DNA from 2 places in the Pedobacter sp. Leaf132 genome. Region 1 is predicted to be linked to the other one. Evidence: riboswitches for the same ligand, from Rfam matches in the RefSeq annotation. Region 1 holds a riboswitch; the other holds the start of a gene.
The links. A riboswitch is a leader RNA that binds a small molecule or an ion and turns the genes downstream of it on or off. The one in region 1 is predicted to bind S-adenosylmethionine.
Positions count from the first base shown of each region.

Region 2: another riboswitch for S-adenosylmethionine. It lies ahead of metH (methionine synthase); the one in region 1 lies ahead of LUA86_RS06395 (SusC/RagA family TonB-linked outer membrane protein).

Region 1 is NZ_CAKLBO010000002.1:594,841-602,748, forward strand. It holds gene LUA86_RS06395 (SusC/RagA family TonB-linked outer membrane protein) at 1-1,528, opposite strand, end outside; SAM riboswitch class I at 1,879-1,979, opposite strand; gene LUA86_RS06400 (peroxiredoxin) at 2,097-3,347, shown strand; gene LUA86_RS06405 (outer membrane beta-barrel family protein) at 3,508-5,970, opposite strand; gene LUA86_RS06410 (hypothetical protein) at 6,110-6,835, opposite strand; gene LUA86_RS06415 (DUF4097 family beta strand repeat-containing protein) at 6,902-7,822, opposite strand; gene LUA86_RS06420 (HEAT repeat domain-containing protein) at 7,847-7,908, opposite strand, start outside.
Region 2 is NZ_CAKLBO010000001.1:588,639-596,546, forward strand. It holds gene LUA86_RS02545 (S41 family peptidase) at 1-1,358, opposite strand, end outside; gene murQ (N-acetylmuramic acid 6-phosphate etherase) at 1,549-2,361, shown strand; gene LUA86_RS02555 (hypothetical protein) at 2,464-3,030, shown strand; gene LUA86_RS02560 (Bax inhibitor-1/YccA family protein) at 3,071-3,826, shown strand; SAM riboswitch class I at 3,940-4,045, shown strand; gene metH (methionine synthase) at 4,212-7,892, shown strand.

The DNA of each region.
Region 1 (7,908 bases):
CGAATGGCGTACCATTTGTACCATAAGCTATTTTAATCTTTCTTCTATCGTTATAATAATCTGTTCCGGTACGGAAGTTAAAATTTAAGCCTTCAATAATTTTATAATTTAAGCCAATACTACCTATAATTCGGTTTCTGTTTTGAGAAACTGTATTTTCATAAGCCACCCAATATGGATTGCTGTAGTAACTATTGTTCCAGTTAAACGTATTTCCGTTCTCATCTAAATAGTTTTTTAGGCGATTAATATCTACTTGCCTGCCAAACCAGGTGAATTGAAGCATGGTACTTGTAGAGCGAGAACCGCCCGTACCCGATAAATTATCAGAACCAAGCTTGCTGTAATTTGCATTAGCTGTTAAAGTTAGTTTTGGATTGATTCTTAAGGTTGTATTTAAAGCAAAGGAGTTTTTCCCTTGTCCAGAGTTTGGAACAATACCAACCTGTTTAAGGTTATTGTAAGATAAGCGATAATCAAATTTTTCGCCAGCATCTTCAATTGATAAACCATTGGTTAAGGCATAACCTGTTTCAAAGAAATCGCGAACATTATCCGGATGTGCCTCAAATGGAACGGCTACGCCTTTAGAAAAAAACTGAGGTATAAGCTGTCCGTTCATTCTTGGACCCCAGCTTTCATCAACACCATCATTAATCCCTGCACCTTTACCATCAACATAACTAAATTTACCTTCGGAGCCTTGTCCAAATACGTTTTGATATTTTGGAAGCGTTAGCAAACTTTCTATTACAGCATTTGAATTAAAAGTTACGCCCAACCCTTTTTTAGTTTTACCCGATTTTGTTTTGATGATGATTACACCAGCCGCAGCACGAGAACCGTACAAAGCCGCAGCATTTGGACCTTTTAACACGCTCATCGATTCAATATCATTTGGGTTGATATCTGAAATAGTGTTGGCGTAATCTCTAGCTCCGGCAGAATTTAGCTGCGAATTATCAACCGGTATTCCATCGATAACAAAAAGCGGTTGGTTATTCCCAGAAATTGAAGTTTCTCCACGAATTACAATTCTGGATGAACCCATATCGCCCTGACTGTTCGTAACCCTTACACCCGCAACTTTACCCGCAAGCGCATTAACTAAATTTGTTTCTTTGGCTTCGGCCAGATTTTCTCCTTTAAGCTCCTGAACGGCATATCCTAAAGATTTTTTCTGCTTAGAGATGCCTAAGGCTGTAACTACAACTTCATCCAACGAATTATTTGCATCACTTAATACAACAGATAGTGATGATGTACTTGATAAAACTTCAACTTCTTTAGTTGTGTAGCCGATATAAGAAAAAACAAGTGTTCCCTTACCATTTAGGTTTAAGGTAAATGCACCCTCATTATTTGATATAACGGCTTGTTTTGTTCCTTTTACAAATACAGAAACGCCCGGCAAAACCTCTCCGGTGGCGTCTTTAACAGTGCCCGATACTGCTATATTTTGAGCACGAACAAATGTAGATAGCAATAGCAAAAACAAAAATGCTGATAGCTTTACTTTTTTATACATGTTAACTTAATTAGAAATGATTAATTATACTTTTGATTTTTTAGGCAAAGCAATGCCACATCGCTCTGTGTCGATTTTTTTGTAACATTAAATTGATCTTAGATTTGGGAGCTTAGCGCTCAGCTTTATGAGCTACAACATAGCTCCATGCACATTCGGATGGTTTTACAGTTAGGAACTGTAGAAATTTTTAACTTTTGCTCGTCAGGTTTTTTCATTTAAATATTTTTTAAGAGCCATTTAAAAAGCAAATCGTTTCATTCCAAAGAAATACTTTTATAAAAAAAGCACTTCCGAAAAATCAGAAGTGCTCTCATATATTGTCATCAATATTTACTTGGCATCAAACTGACTTAACTACCCCTTTACGGGTTGGAATTAGCACCATACCCAAATAAGGCTGGTTGCTAAGGTTTCAAAGGGCCATTCCCTCCACCTTTCTCGATAAGCATTTTAAAATAACTGCTGCAAAGATAGTATATTTTTTTAATAGTCTACAAATTCTATAGATTTTATTGAAAATATTATTTTAAGTGCTTACCTTTGAGCCGGAATTAAAAATCATCCCATGAAAATAAAGTCGATACTCATCATATTAAGCTTGGGCTTAAGCATAATAAATGCACATGCCCAAACCAATAAAAAACTGCAACCATCTAAAATATCATCAACAGTTAACAAAACTGCAAATGGCAATTGGAGAGGTCTTTTTCAAATTAAGCCTGGTGTAGAAGTTCCTTTTAACTTCGAAATTAATAATGACAAAATAGTTTTTCTTAATGGCGATGAACGTTTTGATGGTGGGAAAGTCTATCAGAAGGAAGATTCTTTAAGTATAAAATTAGACCAGTTTGATAACGAAATTGCGGTAAAGCTTATAGGCGATTCTTTAACAGGTACGTTAAGAAAGCAAGATAATTCTGGAAAACCACTGGTTTTAATTGCAAAAAGAGGTGAAAATTTTAGGTTTAAAAATTCTGGAGAAAAACCTGCAGCAAATTTTTCTGGCACTTATGCTGTCACTTTCAAAAATCCGAGCGGAAAAGACGAAAAATCTGTTGGTGTTTTTAAGCAAACAGGTGATAAATTAACAGGAACTTTTTTAAGAGTTACAGGAGATTCGCGTTATCTTGAAGGTATAGTGGAAGGTAATAACTTTTACTTATCCAGTTTTATCGGCATGGCTCCTGCTTACTACAAAGGCAGTTTTTCTCAAAAAGGAGAAATTACCGGAGAATCTATAAATTCAAGAGGAAGTATAGCTTTTACAGGTATCCAAAACCAGAATGCTGAGTTACCTGATGCTTACAAACTTACCTATTTGAAAGAGGGTTACAAAACTTTAGACTTTTCTTTTCCGGATGTTAACGGAAAAAAGATTTCACTGAGTGATGAAAAATACCGTGGTAAACCTGTTATCATAACCATTACCGGAACATGGTGCCCAAATTGCGTTGATGAAGCCTCATTTATTGCACCTTGGTACAAGGAAAACAAGAAGAGAGGTGTTGAAGTAATTGCAATCCATTACGAAAGACAATTGGATTCTGCTTATTTAAAGAAAGCCATTAACGGTTTCCGTGAGAAGTTTGATATAAAATACGACCAGGTGATTGCCGGTAAACCAGATAAAAAATTAGTTTCTGAATCTTTACCTGCATTGAATAACTTCTTATCGTTCCCAACAACCATATTTATTAACAAAAATGGCGAAGTTGCGAAGATTCATACAGGTTACAGCGGACCAGCAACCGGAAAATTCTATACTGCATTTGTAGAGGAGTTTAATAAGGAAGTGGATAGTTTATTGAATGAGTAAGTATTGAAGAAATAATATTTAGAGAGGTCGTCATGCTCAGCTTGAATGGGCATATTAAAGCATAATATTATTTCGTTACGCTTTAGGATTCCCGCTTTCGCGAGAATGACGATGATGTGTAAAACCAATCCATAACAGCGTAATGTTCAGCTTTACAACATTAACTTCCTGATTTGCTACCGCTTGATTTCACATCATCATTACTGATGCTTCTTTGGCTCTTTTTAATAGAATCCTTCAGCTTTCCAAATTTCCAGTTTAAACTCATGTTAAACGAACGATTGTAGTTTTCGCCACGGTAACGCTGTGTAAAATTTGGTCCTTCAGTTAGCGTTTCATAAATTCGGTATTTTATAAATGGATTATTTATACCTGCCGAAATCGTTAACTTATCTTTAATAATTTCCTTGCTTCCACTAAACGACATGTAATAATATTCACCAGAACGGCCTTGTAATAAAACATCAGCACTGCTATAATTAAAACTTGCATTTGCTCGCCATTGCTTTTCAAATTTATAACCTGTGTTTAAATAAACATATCCAGAAACACCTTCATTTTTAGTCAACACACCATTAATTGTGCCTTCCAACCAGGCATAGCCAAGGTTGCCGCTTAAGCTTAAATTCCACTTTGTGGTTAATGGATAATTTATATTTATGTTGGAACCCAAGTTTTTATTTCTACCAACGTTGGCGAAACTTGTTCTGGTAATTTTATTAACATCGTTGTAAATAGATATTGTTTGTATGGTATTATTAGCAAAACTGTAGGCTAAACCGGCATTTATAGAGCCTTTCTTAAATCGGCTGTACGTCAATTCAAAATTATTACTCAAAACAGCTTTTAAGTCTGGATTTCCGGTTGATTCAAAATTTGGAATAGAACGGTCAACAAAAGGATTTAAATTATCAATTCCCGGTCGCTCGATACGCTGTGTAAAACCAAAATTTAAATTGCTTTGATTTTTAAACTTCCGATTTACAGAAAATGATGGTATAATGTTAAAATAATCGGTATTAACATTCGAAGCATTGCTGATAAAATCAGCTTTTACAAACGTTTCTTCAATCCGAACGCCAGCTTTAAAACCCCAATTAGTAAGGTTGTATGAGTAGGAATTGTAGGCGCCAATAACATCCTGATTGTTATCAAAAATATTTGTTCTTGCTGGTACAATTTCAAATCCTCCGGTGCCGGCATTAAGTTGTCTGTACTCAAAATTACTATTGTTATCCCTCAAAATTCCTTTCAAACCACCTTCAATATTTAATTTTCCTACCGGATGCACGTAATCTAACTGAATGGTTTGCTCTTTTGAACGGCTATCATTTTGCTGTATATAATTTGGTTCCGTAAAATTTTGTCTGTTAGAGAATGTTAACTCATTTCTCTGCGGGTTGCCCCCATTATTAAATTTGTATGAGAAAGTTAGCAAACGCTCTTTATTACTTTTAAAACCTAGCTGATAGTTCAAAGTCATATCCAAACCATTCCAATCAAAGCGGTTTTGTCCCAATAAATCGTAAGCGGTAAGTTGCGCTGGAGAACTTAATCTAAAAGTCTGATTATTAGTAGATTTATTGTAGCCGCTGTATGGGTTAATCTCTGCAGTTATCAGATTAAGCGTATCAATTTCAAAACTAATTTCTGCACCACCATAACGGTAATTATTATCAAACTTTCTTCTACCGATATTTATTAATTCTGATGGATTAGCACCTAAGGTTGTTCTGGTATTTGTGTTCTGAGTTTCTGGTGACGAATAAAAACCGGTACCGCCATAAGCTGTAATACCCAGTTTACCTTGCTTTACGGTTAAAAAACCACCAATTCCAGGACCGCCAACGGGAAATTGGTGACGAAGATTTAAGCTTCCACTATAACCATTATCAATTTTTTTATTAGTGATGATGTTAATGATACCAGCTAAACCCTCACTATCATATTTTGCCGGTGGTGTTGTAATCACCTCTATTTTTTGAATAGATGATGCTGGCATGCTACGCAAAACATCTTTCGGACTTCGGGAAACCATACTCGATGGTTTTCCGTTTATGAGAATTTTATAGTTTCCACTACCTTTAAGTTTGATGTTATCATCAGCATCTAAAGATAACAATGGCACTTTCCGCATCATATCCAGTGCAGTCAGAACTTTGCTTTCCGGATCGGCCTGAATGTCATAGCTAATTCTGTCAACTTCTTGCTTAATTATTGGCCGCATAGCATTCACAGCAACTTCATTAAGATTGTTTACTTGCGAGGCGACACTAATTTTCCCGGCATCGAAGGTGTTTTTCGTTTCATTCAATTCAAAATTTAGCGTTTTAGAATTGTAACCAACGGCTATTGCAGTTAAGGTATATTTTCCTGAAGCAATGTTGCTAAACTCGAACAAACCTTTCTCTGATGTGACAGTCGTTTTAACCACAACGCCATCTTTTTTAATGGCAAGGGTTATAAATTCTAACGGTTTTTTTGATGCTGAATCAATTACTTCTCCTTTAACAGCAATTGGGTTTTGTTGTGCAAACGTAACGGAGTAAAACAGAGTGCAAAGGAAAAGGACGATAATTTGAAAGCATTTTTTTTTGAGGAGTGATAATTTAGGATTTCGCATGTAATTTGGTAGATAGATGTAAATAAAGAATGATTAGGGCATTATAACTTCAGATAAGACGAAATAATTGTTGAAACGTTGCATCTGACAAAAAATTTATTTCAATTATAAGCCCTAATCATAAAATGAGATTAAAATATTATGGATTTCTTAAGTAAATATTCCCGTAAGATGAATTGAAATCATAACTCGGTCCTTTACCTGGTGTGGCATTTATTGCGGTGTAGAAACGCTCTTCTTTTAATTCGTTAGGTTTTAAATCTAAATTGGTATAAATTTTACCAAAGCGGTTGGTCATTTTTATCTTTCCAATTAATTGCTGATTTAATTTGGCTTCAATTCCGCCGTATGTTGCATCAACTTTAATTGGCCCTTTAAAATCCTGAACTTCTACAAAGCCATAAACAGAGTTAACTTCTGTATTAATACTTGCCGGTAATTTTACATCAATAACAATTTCAATATCTCTGGTTTGATAGTTTGATTTTACAGAACTACCTTGCTCCTTCATAAAAACATCCATATCAGCTTTGTTTGTAAAACGATGTTTAACGCCGTTTACACTTACAAAATAACTGTATGGAATTTTCTCCATATCCAATTTGTTCTTGATAACGATTTTACCATCTGATTCAGTTTTCTCAATACTGAAAACACTATCATCATCAACCCCTTCAACTTTTACAGTGGCTTCTACTGATACTTCATTTTTATCCCAGGTACTAAAGCGAACCGTTTTCGGGAAATCAAAATGAAAAGAAACAGTTTGACCTTTATTAACCGGATAATTTTTAACGATTTTGCTTTGAGAAAAGGCAATACAAGGCACTATGGCTATAAATAGCCAAAACAATATTGGTTTCATAATTTAGAATTTTAGTGGCTCAGAGATTTGCGGGAAGCATATATGAACCGTTAGAAAATTGAAGAGTTATTTAACGCGTAGGTAAACATTATCGTAGCTCGATTTTAAAATTAAATTGCTGCCGCCACCATTAATCGTTCCTTTAATATCTTCAGAACTACGACCACCATAAGCTGCTAAACCAATCCCATTAATCGAACCACTTCTTGCACCGCTAAATGTGCTGGTCATAGTGTTCACACCTTCGGCAATTCTTATTCCATTCACTACCGTATTTCCATTGGTATTTTTAACACTCGCTTGTTGTTCTGTTTGCGTTCTTTCAGTTTTGTCAATCGCAATTTTAAGTTCATCAGCAGCATATAGCTTGCCGTAACCAGAAGACAATTCTACATTTGCTTTAACATTAGTAGGCAAAAGCACATCAACGTGGCCATAAACTGAAATGATAGAAACCGGGCCTTTAATTTCGTTTTGAAATGAAGCATCAATGTCTCCGAATAGAGATTTAATACTCATCGGACCACTATTATTTTCAAGTTTGATTTTATTATAACTTGTAGAAATTTCGATTTCATTTTTAAGGTTTTTCAGCATCAAATCAGAATGATACATATTACTTTGATTTGAAAACTTGATTTTTATGTTTTGAGGAACTTTAATAGTTAAAATTCCATCAAGATTTTTGTCTACTGCATTTACAACGATTTCACCACCTTTTTCAGTAACATCTATTCCTAAGCCTGTGTTATCTACAAAGCCGGAACCTGTAATTACCCTTAAACCTTTTGCTCTCTCATCCACAACTTCATTTTTTCGTGTTGGCATAGAGAAAACAATTTCGTTTCCACTGTAACCTTCTATTATGGCACCAGAAACATTAATATTTAGTTGCCCTGATGATTTACTTAATTTGTATTCTTTCTGTGCAGATACCGATAACGTAATCGAAAGCAAAGAAAGAAGAACGATAAATTGCTTTTTCATAATTTCTATTTCTTTTAATAAGGTTTATAATTTGTCTTGATTTAATAATATTTTATTGGCTTCATCCCTTACGGCTACAAATGTTT
Region 2 (7,908 bases), on a different contig from region 1:
GAACTATATTTTGTTGTTAAAATATTAAACACATAATCAGAAAGCACTTTTTTGCTTACCAAAGTGTTGTAGAATTTATTGTAACCTGTAGTGTCGAGTTTTACAAAAACATCAGGCTGTATGCCGCCAACAGTTTTTGGTTTTCTTTGCGAAACATTTACGCCGTTATTTTTTTCGAGAGAATCTTTAAACGAAGTTAAATCTCCGGTAAGTTCGCCGTCGTTTAAGCGTTCATCTAATTCATGTTTGTAAGCATCGTAACCTTTTTTGTAAGATTTTTGGATACTCTTACCAGAAGGTGTATAGTACCTTGCAATGGTAAGGTTTAATGCCGAACCATCTTCAAATGCAAATTGCTCTTGCACCAATCCTTTACCAAAAGAACGGCGACCAACAATAACACCTCTGCCTAAATCCTGGATAGCACCTGCAACAATTTCACTCGCCGATGCGGTGTTTTCATTAATTAAAACAGCTAATTTTCCTTGCTGAAAAGCGCCACTGCCTGTGGAGAAATAATCGGTACGTGGTTCGTGCTTGCCTTGCGTGTAAACAATCAGTTTATTTTCGCCTAAAAACTGGTCGGCTAAACCTGTTGCCGCACTAAAATATCCACCTCCGTTATCGCGTAAGTCGAGTATTAGCTTTTTCATGCCTCTGGCCTTTAAATTATTGGCAGCTACAGAAAAATCATTATCTGTATTGGCGCCAAATTTACTAATGCGAACATAGCCAGTTTCGCTATTAATCATGTATGCGGCATCAACACTACTAATGTTAACTTTTCCTCTGGTTACCATTACGCGGTTTGGTAGCTGGTTTCCGCTATGCTGTAATAAAACATTAACACCACTTCCGGCTTTGCCTTTAAAACGACCGGCTAATTGATCTTTGGGTAAGTTTTTGCCGCTAACAACGGTAGAATCTATGCTTAAAATTTTATCGCCAAGTTTTATGCCTGCCTGGTAAGCTGGTCCATCTTTAATAACGCCCGTTACCATCATGGTGTCGTTAAGCATGTAGTATTCCAATCCAACACCTTCAAAATTTCCTTCCAAATCTTCCTGCATATTTTGCGCATTTGTAGGTGGCAGGTAAACGCTATGCGGATCAAGTTGGTGTAAAACGCTGTCGATAGGTAAATTCTGTAAAGAATCTGTATTGATATCATCTACATAATTTCCGTTGATGATGTGCAGAATCTCTTCAAGTTTTTCGGAGTTTGCGGCTAGTTTTGTAGGTTTTTGAACGCCATATCCCTGGTCTTTGATAAACTTAATACCCAAAACCATACCTACTATTAAAATTACAGAATAGCTTATGGCAATTAAGGCATTATTACGGGAGTTTTTTTTCATTAGCGTTGCTACAAATTTATGAAAATAAGCGGTTTGATTAATTTTTTAACGCATTTTTATCATCTTTTGTTTATCATTTTTAACATTAAATAACTTTAGTTAAGTGTTTGCTAAATTTTTGTGACACATATTTTTGTTTTTTTGATTAGTTTTTAGAAAGAATTTACCGAATTTTATCAAAATTAAATTTATGGATAGAGTTACCGAGCAAGAATCAAAATACAACGACATCGAAAAAATGTCGGTTTTGGAGGTTCTTCAGGGCATTAATAATGAAGATAAAACTGTTGCTTTTGCAGTGGAGAAATCTTTGCCTCAGATAGAAAAATTAACTTCGGCAGTAGCTGAAAGAATGAAAAAAGGCGGTCGCCTTTTTTATATTGGTGCAGGTACCAGTGGCCGTTTGGGTGTGGTTGATGCCTCAGAATGCCCGCCAACTTATGGTGTGCCTTTCGATTGGGTAGTTGGTATTATTGCCGGTGGCGATACGGCAATTAGAAAAGCCGTAGAGTTTGCAGAAGATGATGCAGAACAAGCCTGGAAAGATTTGCAGGAATTCGATATTAACGAGAAAGATTGTTTAGTTGGTTTAGCAGCTTCAGGCACAACGCCTTACGTTATCGGTGGTTTAAATACAGCCCGCAAAATTGGCGTTTTAACCGGTTGTATCGTTTGTAACACCGGCGGACCAATAGCTGCTGAATCAGATTTTCCGGTAGAAGTTGTAGTTGGACCTGAATTTGTTACGGGTTCTACAAGGATGAAATCAGGCACGGCACAAAAATTAGTTTTAAACATGCTGAGTACCACCGTTATGGTTCAGCTTGGACGTGTTGTTGGAAACAAAATGGTAGATATGCAGTTAACCAATAATAAACTGGTTGATCGCGGAACGCAAATGGTTGCTGATGAGTTGCACATTAATTATGATGAAGCAGCAGATTTGTTAAATCGTTATGGCAGCGTTCGTAAAGCGGTAGAAGCAGGGCAATTGAATTTATGATTGTAGATTTACGACTTACGGTTGCTGCAACCCAATTTCAAATAAACTGATTTACGATTTTTCAATCTAAAATCGTAAATCTTTAAATCAAAAATTTAAGAAATGCACGAGATAGAGCCGTATTATCAATGGAGGGATGAGTATATCTCGGCAGAAGATGAACGTTCGCCGTTTTACAATACAGAATATTCTGAGCTATACTTCGATAAGCAGATTTACAATTTTCTTTTACATCCCCAATGGGATGAATTTGGTTCGAATACCTTATACATGAAAGTGCTTTTTGTTGATTATGATAGAAGTTATGCCATTATTGAATTTATTGGAGAATGGAACGACGCTATAAATAATGACATCATGTTGCTTAAACGCGATATTTTGGAATTAATGATGGATGAAGGCATTAATAAATTCATCCTTATAGGAGAAAATGTACTCAATTTTCATTCATCTGATGATAGTTATTATGAGGAATGGTTTCAGGAGGTTGAAGATGGGTGGATTGTGGGCATAAATTTTCAGGAGCATGTAATCCGGGAGTTTAAGGATAACAGCATCGATTATTACATAAACTTTGGTGGCTCCTTTGATGAAATGCCTTGGCGTACACTAAAACCGTTACAATTCTTTAAAAAAGTTGAAGAGTTGCTGACAAAAAGATTGAATTAAAATATCTATTTTTATATAATTTAAATACACAAAATAAAAAATGGAACAACAAAATTATCAATATCAAGATAACAGCGTTTTTGTACAACAAGGCTCTGTTTCTAAAAAATTCTTTGCAAACGTATTTACCTGGATGTTTGTAGCACTTAGTCTCTCAACAATTGCGGCTTACCTATTTAGTCAGAACGAGCAATTGATGCAATATTTATTAACTGTTAATCCATCAACAGGAAAAGTTGGTATGTCTATTTTCGGTTACATCGCAATGTTTGCACCACTTGGTTTAGTTTTATTAATGGGATTTGGTTTGAGCAAGCTTTCATATACTTCATTAATTGGTGTATTTGTGCTTTATTCTGTTTTAACGGGCATTAGCTTAAGCTTTATTTTATTGGCCTATACATCTGGTTCAGTTGTAAGCTGCTTTGCAGGTGCAGCTGGCATTTTTGGTATTATGGCGGTAATGGGTTACACGACTAACATCGATTTAAGCAAATTCGGTCCGATTTTAATGGTTGGTGTAATTGCTTTGGTAATTGCTAGTTTGGTAAATATGTTTATCCAAAGTGAGCAATTTAGCTTGTTTATGGCTTTCATCGGTATCGCAATTTTTACCGCTTTAACCGCTTATGATGTTCAAAAAATTAAAAGAATTGGTGAAGGTATCGAAGCAAACGGCGAACAGGTTTTACAAGTAGAATCTAAGAAAATGGCCATCGTAGCAGCCTTATCTTTATATCTGGATTTTTTAAACATTTTCCTTTTCTTACTTCGTATTTTTGGAAGCAGAAAATAACTTGTAACAGAACAATATTTTAAAGGCTGCGCAATTTTGCGTGGCCTTTGTAATTTTATTTGGCTTCAAGGCGATAATTTTTGGAATTGATGTTGCTTTGTTGCATTTTTGTATGCTTATTAAGAAAGACGGAGGGATTAGACCCAACGATGTCTTAGCAACCTGTGCCCACACAAGGTGCTAAATTCTAATCTCAGCAGTGGCGAGAGAAGATAAGTTAAGAAGGTAAATCAATCTGCCAACTTTTTAAATAAGCTTTAAGTATCAGGTATAAAGTATCAAGTATCAAGACGCACGTCTATATTTTGTGCTAATTATCTGCAGTTAGATTGATGTCTGGGAATCTTGATACTCGATACTAACTACTTGCTACTAGAAACAACAAATGAGTATAAGAGAAGAACTAGAGAAACGTATTTTGGTAATTGATGGTGCGATGGGTACCATGATTCAGCGTTATACGTTAACTGAAGAGGATTTTAGAGGGGAGCGTTTTAAGGATCATCCTTGTGATGTTAAGGGCAATAACGATTTGCTTAACATAACTCGTCCGGATATTATTAAGGCCATTCACCTGGAATATTTAAAAGCAGGTGCCGATATTATCGAAACCAATACCTTTAGTACGCAAAGGATTTCTATGGCAGATTACCAGATGGAAGATTTGTCGTACGAATTAAGTTTTGAGGGTGCTCGGGTTGCTAAAGAAGCTGCGTTAGAATTTATGGCTGAAAACCCAGACCGCAAATGTTTTGTTGCAGGTGCTATTGGTCCAACCAATCGTACGCTTTCTATGTCGCCAAATGTTAACGACCCAGGTTATAGAGCTATCTATTTCGATGAATTGGAAGAAGCCTATTACGAGCAGGTTCGTGGTTTGGTAGATGGTGGTTCGGATGTATTGCTTATTGAAACCATTTTTGATACTTTAAATGCAAAGGTGGCAATTGTGGCCATTAAAAAATACGAAGAAGTTATCGGTCGTAAGCTCGAAATTATGATTTCGGGAACCATTACCGATGCTTCTGGCAGAACATTATCCGGTCAAACAGCCGAGGCTTTTTTAAACTCGGTTATGCATGCAAAACCTTTGAGTATTGGTTTCAACTGTGCTTTGGGTGCAAAAGAAATGCGTCCGCATATTGAAGAATTAGCTACAAAAGCTGGTTGTTATGTTTCTGCTTATCCAAATGCAGGCTTACCAAACGAGTTTGGCGCTTACGATGAGCAACCGCATGAAACCGCTCATTTGGTAGATGATTTTATCCAGTCGGGTTTTGTTAATATTGTTGGTGGTTGTTGCGGTACCACGCCAGACCATATTGGCTGCATCGCAAAAAATGCAAAAAAGGCAGCGCCACGCAAAATCCCAGCTATTGAACCATTTATGCGTTTGAGTGGCTTAGAGCCGGTAACCATAACACCTGATAGTATTTTTGTAAATGTTGGGGAAAGAACCAATATCACAGGCTCGCCTAAATTTTCAAAACTTATTTTAGGTGGCGATTATGAAGCAGCATTAGCAGTTGCACTGCAACAGGTTGAAGGTGGCGCTCAGATAATCGATGTAAATATGGACGAAGGCATGCTTGATTCAGAAGCTGCCATGTCGAAATTTTTAAACCTTATTGCTTCAGAACCTGATATTGCAAAGCTTCCGATTATGGTCGATTCATCTAAATGGTCGGTTATAGAAAATGGCTTGAAATGTTTGCAAGGTAAAGGGATTGTAAATTCAATTTCACTTAAAGAAGGCGAAGATAAGTTTAAAGAAAGCGCCCGTAAAATTATGCAATTCGGCGCTGCCGTTGTAGTAATGGCTTTCGATGAACAAGGTCAGGCCGATAATTACGAGCGTAGAAAAGAAATTTGCAAGCGTAGCTATGATATTTTAGTTAACGAAATCGGTTTCCCACCGGAAGATATTATTTTCGACCCGAATATTTTAACGGTAGCAACGGGTTTAGAAGAGCATAACAACTACGCTGTTGATTTTATAAATGCCACAAGGTGGATAAAAGAAAACCTTCCTCATGCTAAAGTAAGCGGCGGTGTTTCTAATATTTCTTTCTCATTTAGAGGAAATAATGTCGTTCGAGAAGCGATGCACTCTGCATTTTTATACCATGCCATTCAGGCGGGTTTAGATATGGGAATCGTAAATGCCGGCATGCTCGAAGTTTATCAGGAAATTCCACCAGAATTATTAGAACGTGTAGAGGACGTGCTTTTAAACAGAAGGGAAGATGCTACAGAGCGATTGGTTGAATATGCAGATACTGTAAAATCAAAAGGTAAAGAACTTGTTAAAGATGAGGAGTGGAGAAAAGGAACGGTTGAAGAACGCCTTTCACATTCTTTGGTTAAGGGAATTGTAGAGTATTTGGATGATGATGTTGAAGAAGCCCGTCAGAAATACGCTCGCCCGATTCAGGTAATTGAAGGCCCGTTAATGGATGGGATGAACATTGTGGGCGATTTATTTGGTGCCGGTAAAATGTTTTTGCCGCAGGTTGTAAAATCAGCAAGGGTAATGAAAAAAGCTGTTGCTTATTTATTGCCTTTTATCGAGCAAGAAAAATTAGATAATCCGGATCAAAACCAAAGTTCATCGGCCGGTAAAGTTTTGATGGCAACCGTTAAGGGAGATGTTCATGACATTGGAAAAAACATTGTTGGTGTTGTACTGGCTTGTAACAACTTCGAAATTGTAGATATGGGCGTGATGGTTCCGGCACAAGACATCATCAAAAAAGCAAAAGAAATTAATGCAGATATTATTGGTTTAAGTGGGTTAATTACGCCTTCTTTGGATGAAATGGTACATTTCGCCAAAGAAATGGAGCGTGAAAATTTCACTATCCCTTTAATTATTGGTGGCGCAACAACTTCCCGAATTCATGCTGCGGTTAAGGTTGCTCCGAACTATTCTGGTCCGGCTATACACGTTCTGGATGCCTCAAGAAGTGTTACGGTTTGCAGCACTTTAATGAATCCGGAAACCCGGGATGACTATATTGCAGGCATCAAAGCTGAATACGATAAGGCTCGTGAAGCACATTTAAACAAACGTTCTGATAAACGTTTTAAAACTTTAGAAGAAGCTAGAGCAAATAAATTTAAGATAGATTTTAAAGCTGAACTTCCTATTCCGGCGTTTACCGGTACAAAGGTTTTTGATAATTATCCTTTAGAAGAATTAGTACCATACATTGATTGGACGCCCTTTTTCCATACCTGGGAATTACGCGGAAGTTATCCGAAGATTTTTGACGATAAAAATGTTGGTGATGAAGCCAAAAAACTTTTTTATGATGCACAAGTATTGTTGAAACGTATTCTTGATGAAAAATTACTAACAGCGAGAGGCGTAATTGGTTTCTGGCCGGCAAATGCAGTTGGCGATGATATTGTTTTGGATGTTAGCGGGAAAATGGAAAATGGAACGGAAAATTCCACCACTATTCACACGCTTCGCCAGCAGGCCGAAAAAGTTGACGGGCAGCCGTATTACGCTTTATCAGACTTTATTGCTCCGAAAGAATCGGGCATACAGGATTATTTTGGTGGTTTTGCAGTTACAACAGGGATTGGTATAGATGCTTTGGTTGAAGAATTTGAATCAAAACACGACGATTATAACAGCATCATGGCGAAAGCCTTGGCCGATCGTTTAGCAGAAGCTTTTGCAGAGCGCATGCATGAGCGTGTTCGTAAAGAATTTTGGGGTTATGCAAAAGACGAAGATTTAAATAATCAAGCTTTAATTAAGGAAGAATATGCAGGTATTCGTCCGGCGCCAGGTTACCCGGCTTGCCCCGAGCATACCGAAAAAGGTACTTTATTCGCCTTGCTAAATGCTGAAGAAGAAATAGGTCTTCGTTTAACAGAAAGTTATGCCATGTACCCAACAGCTGCCGTTAGCGGATTTTACTTTGCAAACCCAGAATCGAGATATTTTGGTTTAGGTAAAATAACTAAAGACCAAGTAGAGGAGTATGCCAAAAGAAAAGGTATGGAGTTGGAAGAAGCAGAGCGATGGTTGAGCCCGAATTTGGCATATTAGTTTTTTGGTATTTAGT